DNA from 2 places in the Parabacteroides sp. Y3-G-102 genome. Region 1 is predicted to be linked to the other one. Evidence: riboswitches for the same ligand, from Rfam matches in the RefSeq annotation. Region 1 holds a riboswitch; the other holds the start of a gene.
The links. Region 1 has a riboswitch for thiamine pyrophosphate ahead of NBH16_RS13780 (TonB-dependent receptor). Riboswitches for the same ligand answer to the same signal wherever they lie in the genome.

Region 1 (7,527 bases):
CTTGAGCAAGAATATGGAGAATCATCGGTATCAAGGTAATTTGTATGGAGCCGGACTTTCTTATGGCTATCAGTGGTTGTTGAGTGACCGGTGGAGCATGGAAGCCGTGCTGGGTATTGGTTGGGCGCATCTGGATTATGATAAATATCCTTGTGCCACTTGCGGAACCGTATTGAAAAGCGATACGAAAGATTATTTCGGGGTTACGAAAGCGGCTATTTCTATTATTTACTTTATTAAATAACCCAAACGATGAACAAGAAGATAAATGCATATATGATGGCGGCTATGATGGCCGTCGTGTCTCCGGCAATCATGGGACAGACTGCCTCGGATGGGGTTAAAGTGATTTGTAACGACGTGGTACAGAAGGGCGACTCGGTATATATCGATGCCGTGGTGACGGTAAGTGGCGATGCGGTGAAATCCCGTAGCTATTTGGAACTGACCCCCGTCTTGGAGTCGGCTTCGCAAAAAGAGGGGCTTCCTTCTATTTTGGTGAACGGACGTATCCGCCAGAAAGTATATAACCGTGAGGTCGCTTTAGATAATTTGAACGACGTACCTCATTATACTATCTTGAAAGCCAATAAGGAAGATCAAGTGGTAAGTTATAAAACCGCCGTGCCTTTTGAGGATTGGATGAAAGACGCACGTGTCGTGTTAGACCCGAATCTATGCGGTTGTGGTAAGGAAGAGGCCGGTAGTCCGTTATTGATCGCGGACAAGATTCGTCGTCGTCCGGATAAGCGCTATGAGGTTCAGCCTACATTCTCTTATATCACGCCGATGGCAGAGACGGAGAAGCATCGTGCGGAGGTCGGTACGGCTTTTTTGGACTTCCAAGTGGGTAAATATCAGATTCTTCCTGATTTCCGTAATAATGCGGTGGAGTTGGCGAAGATCAATAATACGATTCGTACCGTTACAGAGGATAAGAACGTGAAACCGACAGGTATCGTACTGAAAGGATATGCCTCACCGGAAGGCTCTTACGCTAGTAATAAGAAATTGGCGGATAATCGTGTCAAAGCGTTACGTGACTATATCCGCCAGAAGAATGACTTCAAGGCTGATTTCTTCACGATGAGCTCGGAACCGGAAGATTGGGTCGGTTTTAAGGAAAAGGTAGAGGCCGATCCGAATGTACCGAATCGTAGCGAGGTATTGGCGATTATCGATAGCTCGGATGATCCGGATCGCAAGGAGGCTAAGTTACGTGCCTTGGGTGGTGGCGCCGCTTTCCGTTATGTGCTGAAAGATATTTTCCCTTCGTTACGTCGCTCGGAATATAAGATTGATTATACGGTACGTGAGTTTACGGTGGATGAGGGGCGTGAGATTATCAAGACTCGTCCGCAACAGCTAAGTTTAGGGGAGATGTTCGCGGTGGCTAACAGCTATGAGATCGGTAGTGACGAATATAATAATGTATTTGATATCGCTGTCCGTATGTTTCCGAATGATCCGGTAGCGAATCTTAACGCCGCGAATATCGCTATGGGCAAGGGTGATTATGCTTCCGCTAAGAACTATTTGGCGAAAGCGGGGAACGCCCCGGAGGCGGTTCATGCGAAAGGAGTGTTAAGTATGTTGACCGGTGATTTGACGGAAGCGGAATCTCTATTGAAGCAGGCTCAGGATATGGGAGTAAAGGCCGCGGCGATAAATTTAGAGGAATTGCGCAAGAAAATAGAGGATAATGCGGTATTTGATAGTTTCAACGCTGTAAAATGATAGCTATTCCTCCCTATGTATAGGGTAGAAGGCACTTAATTTGTAAATGTCATGAAGACAAATATTAATAATAATTTCTTTTATATGGAACAAGCATCAGATGTAGTAGAGTTGGTTCTGCCTCATGAGGTAGATAATCCAAACAATGTCTATCTGTATCTGGAAGGAGATGCTTGGTGCGCATACGAACGTTCAGCCTACTATCTGACTCAGATGGAGGTTTCGGTTGTATTAAAGAAAGAAGTAATCCACGATGACTATGACGTGGTTTTACTGAAAGCTTTTTTCGCCGTGAATGATATGTATTTGCCCCTTTCTCCTACGGCTGTGCTGAAGTTGGTTGCCGACGATAAGCTACAGTTCCAGATAAGGGATAGGGTAGAAGGTTTTTCCGAATGGAAAGAGAATGAGTTAAAAAAATTATCTGCTTGATAAGGAAGCGAACGCTTCTTATTTAAGCATGTAAAGTTGAGGGGTGTAACGGTCCTGAAAAGTAGTGATACTTTTCAGGACTATTTTTTTGTATGGGGAGCTTCCCTGTAAATGATCACCCGGCAATCTGGGGAGAGGGTGACGGTAAATTGATTTCCTAAAGCCTCGTTGAGAGTTCCTTGCCACCATGAGGTGAGCTTTCGTTGGCAAATGGGCCAGCGGAGTCCTTCTGTACTAATCTCCCCTTCGGGATAAAGAACGAAAATGGAGATTTGTTGCCCCGGATAAGAAGCGAAAGTCGTTGTTTCTAAGATAGGTGTGAAAAGACCATAGTCGGATAACATCTCCACCCGCTTGAATAAGGGGGCATACTCCATAAGAAGGGATATATTTCCCAATGTATGATCCTCACGCAATCCGGTAGCTCCTAATATGAGAACTTCTCGATAGCCTTGGGCATGGGCGAAGCGGATGGATTTGGAGAGGTCGTTGATCTCTTGGTCCTCTACATGGTGGATTCGGTCTGCGTAGCGTTTGCGCAGGTCGGCGGGTATACTGTCCAAGTCTCCTACGATAGCGTCCGGATGAATACCCTTTTCATAAAGTGTCTTTACGGCTCCATCACAAGCGATAATCGTTTTCGCTTCCTTTAATAATCTCAAGGGTAACTCAGCGGAAGGAAATCTCCCATTCGCTACGATCACACATCCTCTTTCCTTCACTTCCGTATTATCTCCCATAATTCATAAATTATAAATTAAAACTCTTCCCCTTTCTTCCGCCAATTGTAATAGCCCACAATGGCTAGTGTCGCATAGCAAAAATAGAGTAGCATCGTCGGATACAAGCCCCGAAGGTAATAAAGATATACGGAAACGAGGTTTACGATTACCCAAAAAATCCAATGCTCGATAATTCGCCTTGCCAGCATCCAAGTAGCGACAATGCCTACCGACGTGGTGAACGCATCGCCTACGGGGATGGGAGAGTCCGTGAATTGATGAAGGAGATACCATAAGATGGCGAATACAACGGCCAATGTTCCGATAATCCCCACGAAAAGCGGAAGGCTCAGATGGGTGTATAGGATACGGTCGGAGGGAAGACTGTCGTTTTCCGTGTGTATCTCATGTTTCTTCCGGGTCCATTGATAGAAACCGTATATGCTGATTCCTACGTAATAGGTTTGCAATCCCATGTCCGCATAAATCTTAGCGGACAGGAAGACAAAGACATACACGAGGGAGGTGAGGAATCCCACCACCCACATGCCCTTATGTTGTTTAATCTCTAGAAAGAGATAGAGCAGACCGGTTATTACTCCGAAGTATTCTAGCCAAACCATTTTAGTAATTGATAATTGATAATTGAAAATTAAGTTAGAATTTGAAGGTGATCCTGGCCATGGCGTTCGTGCCGGCTTGGGTGAAATAACCGTCATCCTTTTTACGTGTGCCGTTTTCGATATACGAGTATACCCATGCGTTGGTCTCGTACTTCTCGTTGAAGAGGTTGTTGATAGTCACGTCTAGGGTTATTTCTTTCATGAACTTAGGCTGGAAGGCGTAACCGATACGTAGGCTATTGATAAAGTAGGGATCGATGGAACGATCCTTGCTGCTTGAATTGTCTATGTATTGGCGGCCTACTATTTGTGAGTTGAAACTTGCGATAAACCCTTTGTAAACGAAATCGAACATGCTGTTCGCTATTAGATTGGGTGAGAAAGCTATATTCGTTGTGCCTAGATCATTGATCTCTTGTCCTCCGGTATCCCAATTATCCACGTATTCCACGAAATGCTTGATTTTATTTTGGCTGAGGGTTACGTTCGCGCTCCAATTTAGCCAAGAGGTGATTTGTACACCTCCGGTAAGCTCGATACCCATTCGGTAACTATCCTTTATATTGGAAGTGAGGGCCTCGCCGATCTCGCTGATCTTGCCGGTCAGGATCAATTGGTTGTTGTAATCCATGAAATAGAGATTGGCTCCAAACCGGAAACGGTCGTTACCAAAACTATAACCGGCCTCGTAATCATATAAGGTCTCGTGGGTAGGACGTTCCTCGGGGCCTGCCTCCGTGAAATTGTCACGGTTCGGTTCCCGGTTAGCGACGGAGAAAGAGACGAAGGCGTTATGGCCATTGTTATGGAAGTTTATTCCGGCTTTCGGGTTGAAGAAGTTCCAGTTCTTACGAATGTCCAGTCCTTCCCCGGCTTTGTCATCGTTTCCCTTAATGGTGTAATGGATCCCACGGTATTGTAAGTCCAGATAGCCGGTGAAAAGAGGGGAAAGACGTTGAGTCAATTTAGCGTATGCGTTGTAGTCTAATTTCTTACCGGTATTGCGATAATATTCGTAATCCGGTTGTGGCAAGACGTTTGCGCTTTTGGTCCACATTACCCGGCCAAAATGATCGCCTACATAGTTGTTGACGGCGGTTCCCAGCGTAAGGCGGGTATTGTCACGTTGATAGTTTGCGCTATAAACGGCTCCATAGAAATAATTGTCGAGCCATTTACGGCGCACAAGGTCCGTCTTTTTTACGGTATTACCCTCCGGATCGATATATTCCGGTAGTTTATAACTGCTGAATTTGGCTTTCGATTTATAATCCTCGTAATATCCATTTCCGTCGGTGTAATGAAGGGTCAGGTTCATATTCCAGAAATCTCCGATACGCTGGCTGGCCATTAAATGGTAGTTGTGTTGCCAATAATTATCCGTCTGATTGTTATAAAACTTCTTCACTCCATCTTCCTCATATTCTCCGCATGGATTATAGCTACGATCTGTGTCAAGTAAATAAGACGGAACACCGTTCCATGCTTGATAGGTCTTCTCGCTGTTCCCGAAGGCTTGGAATTTAATCAATGTATTATCGGCATAGAAAGCGGCGGAGGCATAGTAAGAACTCATACGGGCGGAGGCACGATCGATAAAGCCGTCGCTACGGATATTGGAGTAGCGGGCGTCGAAAGCGAAATGATCGTAAAGTAATCCAGTGCCGCCTTTTACCGTATGTTTCAGCGTACCGAAAGAACCTGCTGATACGGAATATTCGCCGTAAGGCTTTAAGGACGGTTTCTCGGTCTGCATGGCGACCGTAGCGCCAAAAGCCGCAGCTCCGTTCGTAGAGGTTCCGGCGCCTCGTTGGATCTGGATCGATTCTACCGAGGAAGCTATATCGGCCATATTAGCCCAGAATACGGTATGAGACTCGGAGTCATTAACCGGTACGCCATTGATCGTGATATTGATACGGTTCGCATCTGTACCCCGGATACGAAAACCGGAGTAACCGATACCCGTTCCGGCATCCGAGGTCATGATAACAGACGGGGATTGGGAGATAAGGAATGGGATACCTTGCCCGTTGTTCCGGCTGCTTAGTTCTTGTTTGGAGATGTCGCTATAAGCTACCGGGGTCTCTTTCCCGACTTTGGTAGCGGTAATAACCACTTCATCTAAAGATACGTCTTTTGAGATTTTCAAGGAGTCGACCGGACTAGGCATTTGTGCCTTGGCGGTTGTAGCCAGCAAGGAGCCGGCCAAGATAACCAATACATTTTTCATCTTTTCATCTTTTTGCTTTAAAACTAAATAGATGAATAGAAAGGATCGGAGAAGCATGAATCCCTACGACAGCATTACCTGTACAGGTTCTATGGGTATGATCTCAGCCCGCTCCTTTCGTGAAGGATTCCGCGAGCACCCCTTCGTATTCGGCAGCAAAGATAGGCATAAAAATGTTAATAAATATTACTATCAATAGTAAATCGGATTTCTATAGATATTAATTCTGATTACTATCGATCGTAATCCGGTTTGTGTCGTATTAATTTTTTCTGCAAAAAGATGAGGATATTTTGAGAACTCATTGATTTTTTGTATATTTGCGGGCGATTAAGTGAAGTTGAGGAGGGGGCGGGTAGTCCCCTTCTTTTGTTCTTAACAGATATGTGTATGATAGAAAAGAAAGTGGTAAGCCAATTAGTAGAGGAAAAACTAGCCTCTTCAAGCAATTATTTAGTAGACGTAGTGATTAAACCGGGGAACCTGATAGTCGTTGAAATTGATAACGATGAAGCGGTAAGCATTGATGATTGCGCTGAGTTGAGCCGGTATTTGGAGGAGCATCTGGATCGTGACGTCGAGGATTATGAGCTGGAGGTTGGCTCCGCCGGCATTACTTCTCCTTTTAAGGTACTTCGCCAATACGTCAAGAACATCGGAAACGAGGTGGAGATGCTGTTGAAAAACGGCTCGAAGCTGACAGGTGTGTTGAAATCTGCCGACGAGAACGGTGTGGTTGTCTCTGTCGAGAAGAAGGTGAAACCGGAGGGCGCTAAGCGGAAGGTAACCGTGATAGAGGATGAGTCGTATACATTTGATGAAATAAAATATACAAAATACTTAATAAGATTCAAGTAAGATTATGGCCAAGAAAGAGGAAACAATCAGTATGATTGACACCCTTGCGGAGTTCAAGGAGTTGAAGAATATCGATAAAGATACGATGATTAGCGTTTTGGAAGATTCGTTCCGTAACGTGATCGCCAAGATGTTTGGCACGGATGAGAACTATGACGTGATTATCAATCCTGAGAAAGGTGATTTCGAGATCTGGAGAAACCGTACGGTTGTGGCTGATGATGAATTGGAGGATGAGAACTTGCAGCTTACGTTGACGGAGGCCCGTAAAATCGACGCCGACTGTGAGGTGGGCGAGGAAGTGACCGACGAGGTGCATTTCGCGGACTTCGGACGTCGTGCGATCTTAAACTTGCGCCAGACTTTGGCTTCAAAGATACTTGAATTGCAGAAAGACAGCTTGTACGCTAAGTATAAGGATAAAATCGGCCACATCATCGCCGCTGAGGTTTATCAGGTGTGGAAGAAAGAAATCCTGTTGCTGGATGACGATGGTAATGAGTTGCTACTGCCGAAATCCGAGCAAATCCCGACCGATTTCTATCGTAAGGGAGAGACCGTACGTGCGATCGTTCAACGTGTGGATAACTATAATAACAACCCGAAGATCCTTCTTTCCCGTACGGATAAGGTCTTCTTGCAGCGGTTGTTCGAGTTGGAGGTTCCGGAGATTAATGATGGCTTGATTACGATCAAGGCGATCGCCCGTATCCCGGGAGAGCGTGCCAAAGTGGCTGTCGAGTCATACGATGACCGTATTGACCCGGTGGGTGCTTGCGTAGGTATGAAAGGCTCTCGTATTCACGGAATCGTTCGCGAGTTGAGAAACGAGAACATTGATGTGATTAATTACACCTCAAATCTCTCTTTGTTTATCCAGCGTGCTTTAAGCCCGGCTAAGATCTCTTCTATCCGTGTAAAT
Region 2 (7,527 bases), on a different contig from region 1:
AAAGGATATCAGCCAACATATGTAAATTCTCTATATCTAAGGCACTCCAGTTCCGTTTCTTTTTTACAGAATCAAAGCCGATAAATCCGGATGGTTTGCCTTGCTTGAAAATAGGGATGACTAATAAGGATGAAACCTCTTGCAAAATCAGAAGATGCTGCTCACTCTTCGCCTCTTCCGGCATTTTAGAGACATCATGAATAACGATATCCATGCCCTTTTTGATACTGTCGTACCACCAAGGAATCTCGTCTTGCGGGAGTTGACGCAGTAAATCCTCTCGCATAGAGATAATGCCATCACAAGTAACTTCATTCGTAAAGTCAACAGTATGAGTTTGTTCGTCAAATGTTCCGATATACACCCGATCCACATCGAAAAATTGTAAGATGCGGAATAGCGCTTGGTCAATAACCGAGTTTTCTTTGGCTCCAAGAAGAAGTGACAATACATCCGACATCGTTTTTCGCAAATCAATCATATTGGCCAAAATCAAGTCGGTCTTTTCATCTTCTACATCGGTCTTCTTGTCTATAGCCTCATTAAGAAATGTTGTATTGGAATGAATGTTATTCATGATAAATTGAGTGTACTAAATTTATTCGAAAACAAATGTAAGTATAAACTTTGATTATTTTTTGTTTTAGTGTTTATTATATTATTATCGTGGCTTTAAAAATAATTTTGTACGTTTGTAAATAGTTGAATTAAACTTGAAATCTATGGATAATAAAATCATATTGACGATAGGCCGCCAGTTCGGAAGCGGTGGCCGCGAGATCGGACAACGTTTGGCGAAGGAGTTGGGTATCGGTTACTATGATAAGGAACTGATTACCGTGGCGGCCCGTGAGAGTGGATTATGCGAGGATGTTTTCGAGAAGGCGGACGAACGTGCCTCCAGTGGTTTATCGTACGCTTTTACGATGGGGTACTCTTCTTTTATGGGAGGGATGTTTACGCCTTATAATGATATTTTGTCTAATGACGGTCTTTTTAAGATACAGAGTGACGCTATCCGTAAATTGGCGGAGACTGAGTCGTGTGTTTTGGTAGGGCGTTGCGCTGATTATATCCTCCGGGATGATCCGGCTTGTTTGAGCTTCTTTATCCATAGTTCAGTGGAGAGCCGAGTCCAAAAGACCGTGGAAAGGCATGGTGTGACAGTGGAAGAGGCGAAGAACATGATGGAGAAGACTGATAAATCCCGTGCGGCTTACTATAATTATTATACGAATAAGACATGGGGAATGGCCTCTTCTTATAATTTCTCGATCGATGTATCCGTATTAGGGATCGACGAGACCGTGGAATTTATGAAAAGCTTTATCGAGCGCAGATTGAATAAGCGTCCGTCTCATTTCGGATAAATCGTATTCTTGAGAAACCATTATTGAATAGAGATTAACCTATTAAAACTAAGAAAGTATGCGAAAACCTTTTATTACTGTTCGGCTGACCCATGGTATGTTGGGCGCCTTGTTAGTTTCCACCTGTGCTTGTTCGGGCACGAAGTGGACGGAGGTAGAGAAAGATTCTATCCGTATCGTTACCCAGCAAGAAGGAGCTGTATTAGGATATTCGGCCAATTCGGGGGTGAGACTTCTTGCCGTTGACGGATATGCCTTCAAAGATCTGAATCGGAACGGGTTGCTTGATCCGTATGAGGATTGGCGTCTTACCCCCGAGGAACGTGCCGTTGATTTGGCCGGGCAGTTATCTACAGAGGAGATCGCCGGATTGATGCTTTATAGCGCCCATCAATCTATCCCCGGTGCCTCGAAAGGGTTTGGAGCTTCTACCTACAATGGCAAATCTTTTGATGAGAGTGGAGCCCAGTCATCCGATCTTTCCGATGCGCAGCGTAAATTCCTCACCGAGGATAATGTTCGTCATGTATTGGTTACGAGAGTACAAAGCCCAGAAGTGGCGGCTCGCTGGAATAATAAATGTGCAAGCTTTAGTGGAGGGCATCGGTCACGGTATCTTACGGTCGTTGATAATCCCGATGAGGCGGATTTCGCCATCGTCTTTATGACGAGCCCGAACAGTGGTACGGGGTATGATAAATCCGATCGTGAGAAAGGTGCAAACGGTTATATGCCTATCAGTTTACAGTATAATGATTATACCGCTACCTATGCCCGTAACCCAAGTTTGGCGGGGGAGATCCGTTTGAGAATTTCACGAACCGTTCTTATAAAGGTAAGTCCGGTGAAGCAGCTAATAAGCAGGATATGCTTTCTGTTTTGGAGACAAAGGCTAAAATGAAAGGTAAGCCTGTAATCGTATCTTTGGAGATGGATAAGCCCACGATTATGTCCGAGTTCGAGGGTTCGGCGGATGCCATTCTGGTGAACTTCGGTGTACAAAACCAAGCGGTCTTGGATATCATCAGTGGAAAAGCCGAGCCTTCCGCTTTGTTGCCTTTGCAGATGCCGGCAGATATGCGTATCGTGGAGGAGCAATTCGAAGATGTTCCCCGGGATATGAAATGCTATACGGATAGCGAGGGCCATCTGTATGATTTCGCTTTTTGTATGAATTGGAAAGGCGTTATCGATTATGAGCGAGTGACTAAATATAAATAGAGTAAATTACATTTTTGTGTTTTTGTGGCTACGGTATCTATATATAATGCCTAAATTTGCATGGTAATATTATTAAGTGCAGACCATGAAAATTATGACATTGCAGGGAACGGACAAATTGTTATATGAACTTGTCGCACCTTTGGTCATGAATCCAGCCATTTTGCGACAAAATAACAATTACCCTTTTAAAACATCTCGTAGCCACGTTTGGTATATAGCCTTTCATGAAACAGCTGTTGTTGGTTTTATGCCTGTAAAAAAAGGACATCTCTATTACTCTATAGACAATTATTTCGTGAGTGGTGATGATCCTTCGGTATTGAGTGAACTTCTTGAAGAAGTCATAAAGGATTTTTCATCTCAAGCTTCACTTATGGCTGTTGTGCATAAACGTCATGTAAAAGTGTTCTCACAAAAAAAGTTCCAGACATGTGTTGAGTGGAAAAATTATGATAAAATGCATTATTTACCGGAGGTAGAGTCATGATGCGAAGAATGGATGTGTACGAGGCGACAGAGAAAAGATTGAAGATCATTTTTGATTATTTCGATTACGTATACGTCTCTTTTTCCGGTGGAAAGGATAGTGGTGTACTGTTGAATTTGTGTGTAGATTATATTCGTAGATACGCTCCGGGACGAAAATTAGGTGTATTTCATATGGATTATGAGGTTCAATACAGCCAGACGACCGAATATGTGGAAAAGGTTTATGCCGCTAATTCCGATATCCTTGATATTTATCATTGTTGTGTTCCTTTTAAAGTCCAGACATGTACATCTATGTTTCAACAATATTGGAGACCTTGGAGCGAGGAGTACCGGGATATCTGGGTTCGAGAGATGCCCCATTCATGTCTCCGGGCGAAAGACTTTGACTTTTTCAAGGAGGACATGTGGGATTATGATTTTCAGAATATGTTCCCTTTTTGGTTGTATCAACGGAAAATGGGCCGGCGTATATGTTGCCTTGTTGGTATCCGTACCCAAGAGAGTTTTAATAGGTGGCGGGCCATACATAGTGATAAGAATTACAGAAAACTAGCTAATTATAAATGGACTCGCAGAATGAATTATTCTATATATAACGCATATCCTATTTATGATTGGAAAACTCAGGATATCTGGATAGCGAACGGAAAGTTCGGTTGGACATATAATCATTTGTATGATTTGTATTATCAAGCAGGGGTGCCTTTGTCCCGGCAACGTGTGGCGAGCCCATTCATATCCCAAGCGATATCCACACTGTTCATTTACAAAGTTGTCGATCCCGACATGTGGGGGAGGATGGTTGGACGTGTAAACGGTGTTGGCTTTGCCGGTATATATGGGAATACCTCCGCTATGGGATGGAGGGCTATCAAGTGCCCAGCCGGGTTCTCTTGGGAGAAATATATGTATTTTCTCCTAAATACTTTACCCAAAGAAACTCGTGAGAACTATTTGAATAAGTTAAGAGTCAGCCGTAAATTCTGGAGAGAAAAAGGAGGATGCCTCAGTGAGGAGACTATCGCTAAGTTACGGGCGGCTAATATTCCTATCATTGTGGAAGAATGTACCGCTTACCATACGGATAAGAAACCGGTACGGATGGAGTATATCGATGATATCAATATACCTGAGTTTAAAGAAATCCCTACTTACAAACGTATGTGTGTTTGTATTTTGAAAAACGATCATACATGTAAGTATATGGGTTTTTCCCAGACAAAACGAGAAAGGGATATGAGAAAAGAAGTAATGGACAAATATAATTTTTATAAGCATGGGAAACTTTGTTAGTCCGGCATATGGTGTTAGGGCTGTCCCTATAGAAAAAATTGTAGCCAACAGCTATAACCCTAATATCATGGCACCACCGGAAATGCGATTATTGGAACTTTCCATTTGGGAGGATGGCTATACGATGCCTTGCGTCTGTTATTATCTTGAAGAGGATGATTTATATGAGATAGTAGATGGTTATCATCGTTATCTGGTTATGAAGCAATCTCAAAGGATTTATGATCGTGAGAAAGGAATGTTGCCTGTAACGGTGATTGAGAAAGATATTTCAAACCGAATGGCTTCAACCATTCGCCATAACAGGGCTCGAGGGATGCACAACTTGGAACTTATGACGGAGATTGTTACGGAGTTGGTCAAATCTGGGATGTCTGATAAGTGGATCATGCGTAATATTGGAATGGATAAAAATGAGTTACTTCGGTTCAAGCAGATTTCGGGATTAGCTGAATTATTCCGGGATAAAGAATTCGGTTGGTCTGATGACTGGTCGGAAGAAGATTAAGCTTCTTACATTTTGTTTGGCTGAGCGTTTTTTGCCTTTTATGGCTCTGTTGAGTACATATATACTAATTTTTTGTACATTTGCCCCCGACTTATCACATAGGGGTGCCCGAGTCATACGGGCTGAGATTATACCCATCGAACCTGATCCGGGTAATGCCGGCGAAGGGAAAATAAGGTAGAACTAGGAAATAAAGGGGGCGTTACCTCTATGTGCTCCCTGATGTTTAAACTTTAATTAGTTATTAAGATGGAACAGATTGTTTCAAGTGGAATCATTGACTCTTACTTCGAGAAGTTGAAGAGCAACTTGTCTGTGGATGTAGCGATCGTGGGAGGGGGACCTTCCGGTATCGTGGCCGCTTATTTCTTGGCGAAAGCCGGTAAGAAGGTGGCGTTGTTTGATCGTAAGCTAGCTCCCGGTGGAGGTATGTGGGGCGGCGCTATGATGTTCAACGATATCGTGGTGCAGGAAGAGGCTATCCCGATTATCAAGGAATTGGGCGTAAGCTATAAGGAAGGTGCTAACGGCACGTATATCATGGATTCGGTACATACCACTTCCGCTTTGATTTATCAGGCGACGAAGGCGGGCGCTACGATCTTTAACTGCTATTCGGTAGAGGACGTGGTGTTTCATAACGATGCCGTAGCCGGTGTGGTAGTGAACTGGGCTCCGGTAATCCGTGAGGGGATGCACGTGGATCCGTTGACGATCATGGCAAAGGCTGTCTTGGAAGGTACGGGGCATGATTGCGAGATTGCCCGTGTGGTAGCCCGTAAGAATGATATCCAATTGAATACACCGACCGGAGGCGTGATCGGCGAGCGTTCCTTGAATGTGGAGCTGGGTGAGCAGACGACGGTGGAGAACACGAAGGAGATCTACCCGGGATTATTCGTTTCCGGTATGGCCGCTAACGGCGTAAGCGGTAGCTTCCGGATGGGACCGATTTTTGGCGGTATGCTGATGAGCGGCAAGAAGGCTGCTGAGTTGATCTGCGAAAAACTTGGGAATTGAAAATTGAGAATTGAGAATTGAAAATTATTGATAGCTGTATCTTTAATTTTCAATTCTCAATTCCCAACGGTTTTTCCTTGTCTCAAGAATAAGAATCCCGTTATGATCAACGCCGTGGATAATCCCGTATAGAATACGGAAATGAAAGAATTCGGCAGTAAATGGAACGTGCGGATCGTGATCCCGAAAGCGATCATGAAGATCATGATAATCCAACCTTTCACGTCGAAGAAAGAGAACGGGCAATGTTTCCCGTTTTTCCGGGAGATCCGTTCGGAATGTTTATAGAAAAGCCGTTTAAAGACCAAATTGAAGAAAAGTAAGAAAACGATGGTCGCTTCCCCGATCTTGAATAACCAATAATGGGTATCGTTTAACCATGTGATGATACCGATGCGTAAGATATTGATACCGGCGAAAATCCATACGCAACCGGCGGTATATAATAATACCTTTTTATTTACTCCAAACTTCATCTATCTTTTTATTTACCGCAAACTTACAACATTCATGTAAAAAACGGAAAAATATCCTTATCTTTGTGCCATGCGTGAGAAAATGAAACAGAGGATTGTACAATACGTGGTGCTGATGGCCGGCATCTTGGCATTGCTTTCTGTGGTTATCCCTCACCATCATCACCGGGACGGGATGCCTTGTTATCAATCCTTGACCGCGGAGCAAGCGCATGGCGATAAAAGCACTGATACGCATGATTGCGGTTGCGACGGGCATAACTTGGCCTATTTCAGTACGCATATTTCTCATTTTATGGATGGAGATGTGGATATACATCTGATGCCGTTACTCGTCTTATTTGATTACATTTATCCACCTGAACCGGCGTTTTGCGGACAGCTCCTTGATCACGAGAACGCCCCCTACATTGAGTCGCTGCACGACACTTGGATAGTGAGTGCCTCGGGACTTCGTGCCCCTCCTATGTCTTGATATCTCGTTTGTGAGAGTGGGTGAGGACAGACTTGCCCCTATCTATTTATTATTAACGATATCAAGATTTTTTACACAATGAAGAAAATATATTTGGTAGGTGCGATGTGCGCTTACCTGTTTGCCGGTTGTGCGGGAAATGCGTCGCAAGCCGGACACGATGAGCATAATCATGAATTAGAGGCTCACGACCATGAGCATGAAGGTGAGGATCACGATCACGATCATGATCATGAGGGACATGAACACGAAGGCCATGACCATGAGCATGAGGCTGGTGGTACCCATCCCGGCGAGATTGTCTTTAAGAAAGCCTTAGCCGAGGCCGTTGGTTTGCAGACCGTAACGGTTAATCCCGCTCCTTTCACGGATGTGATTAAGACGAGCGGACGAGTAATGGCAGCGCAAGGGGAGGAGTCCGTGATCGTCGCTACCGTCCCCGGCGTGATCTCGTTTGGTAGCTTGCCGTTCGTGGATGGTACGGCGGTACGCAAGGGACAGGCCGTGTTGAGTATCGCTTCCAACGCCCTCTCGGATGGAGACGTGGCGGCAAGGGCTAAATTCGCTTATGAGACAGCGAAAAAGGAATACGAGCGTATGCAAGCCTTGGTAGGCGATAAGATCGTATCCGCCAAGGATTTCGAGCAGGCCCGCTTGAATTACGAGAAC

Region 2: it holds a riboswitch for thiamine pyrophosphate, as region 1 does, so the genes downstream of both, NBH16_RS20385 (sulfide-dependent adenosine diphosphate thiazole synthase) here and NBH16_RS13780 (TonB-dependent receptor) in region 1, are expected to answer to the same signal.

What each region holds. Positions count from the first base shown of each region.
Region 1 covers NZ_JAMOKU010000025.1:65,486-73,012, forward strand. Annotated here, with positions in the region: gene NBH16_RS13755 (DUF3575 domain-containing protein) at 1-244, shown strand, start outside; gene NBH16_RS13760 (DUF3868 domain-containing protein) at 253-1,737, shown strand; gene NBH16_RS13765 (hypothetical protein) at 1,789-2,169, shown strand; gene NBH16_RS13770 (thiamine diphosphokinase) at 2,250-2,909, opposite strand; gene pnuC (nicotinamide riboside transporter PnuC) at 2,927-3,514, opposite strand; gene NBH16_RS13780 (TonB-dependent receptor) at 3,549-5,747, opposite strand; TPP riboswitch at 5,790-5,900, opposite strand; gene rimP (ribosome assembly cofactor RimP) at 6,138-6,605, shown strand; gene nusA (transcription termination factor NusA) at 6,610-7,527, shown strand, end outside.
Region 2 covers NZ_JAMOKU010000056.1:14,482-22,008, forward strand. Annotated here, with positions in the region: gene NBH16_RS20350 (hybrid sensor histidine kinase/response regulator) at 1-577, opposite strand, end outside; gene NBH16_RS20355 (cytidylate kinase-like family protein) at 723-1,370, shown strand; gene NBH16_RS20360 (hypothetical protein) at 1,429-2,271, shown strand; gene NBH16_RS20365 (glycoside hydrolase family 3 C-terminal domain-containing protein) at 2,238-2,591, shown strand; gene NBH16_RS20370 (hypothetical protein) at 2,677-3,081, shown strand; gene NBH16_RS20375 (DUF3440 domain-containing protein) at 3,078-4,379, shown strand; gene NBH16_RS20380 (IbrB-like domain-containing protein) at 4,363-4,887, shown strand; TPP riboswitch at 4,978-5,074, shown strand; gene NBH16_RS20385 (sulfide-dependent adenosine diphosphate thiazole synthase) at 5,137-5,907, shown strand; gene NBH16_RS20390 (hypothetical protein) at 5,964-6,383, opposite strand; gene NBH16_RS20395 (DUF6769 family protein) at 6,454-6,858, shown strand; gene NBH16_RS20400 (efflux RND transporter periplasmic adaptor subunit) at 6,937-7,527, shown strand, end outside.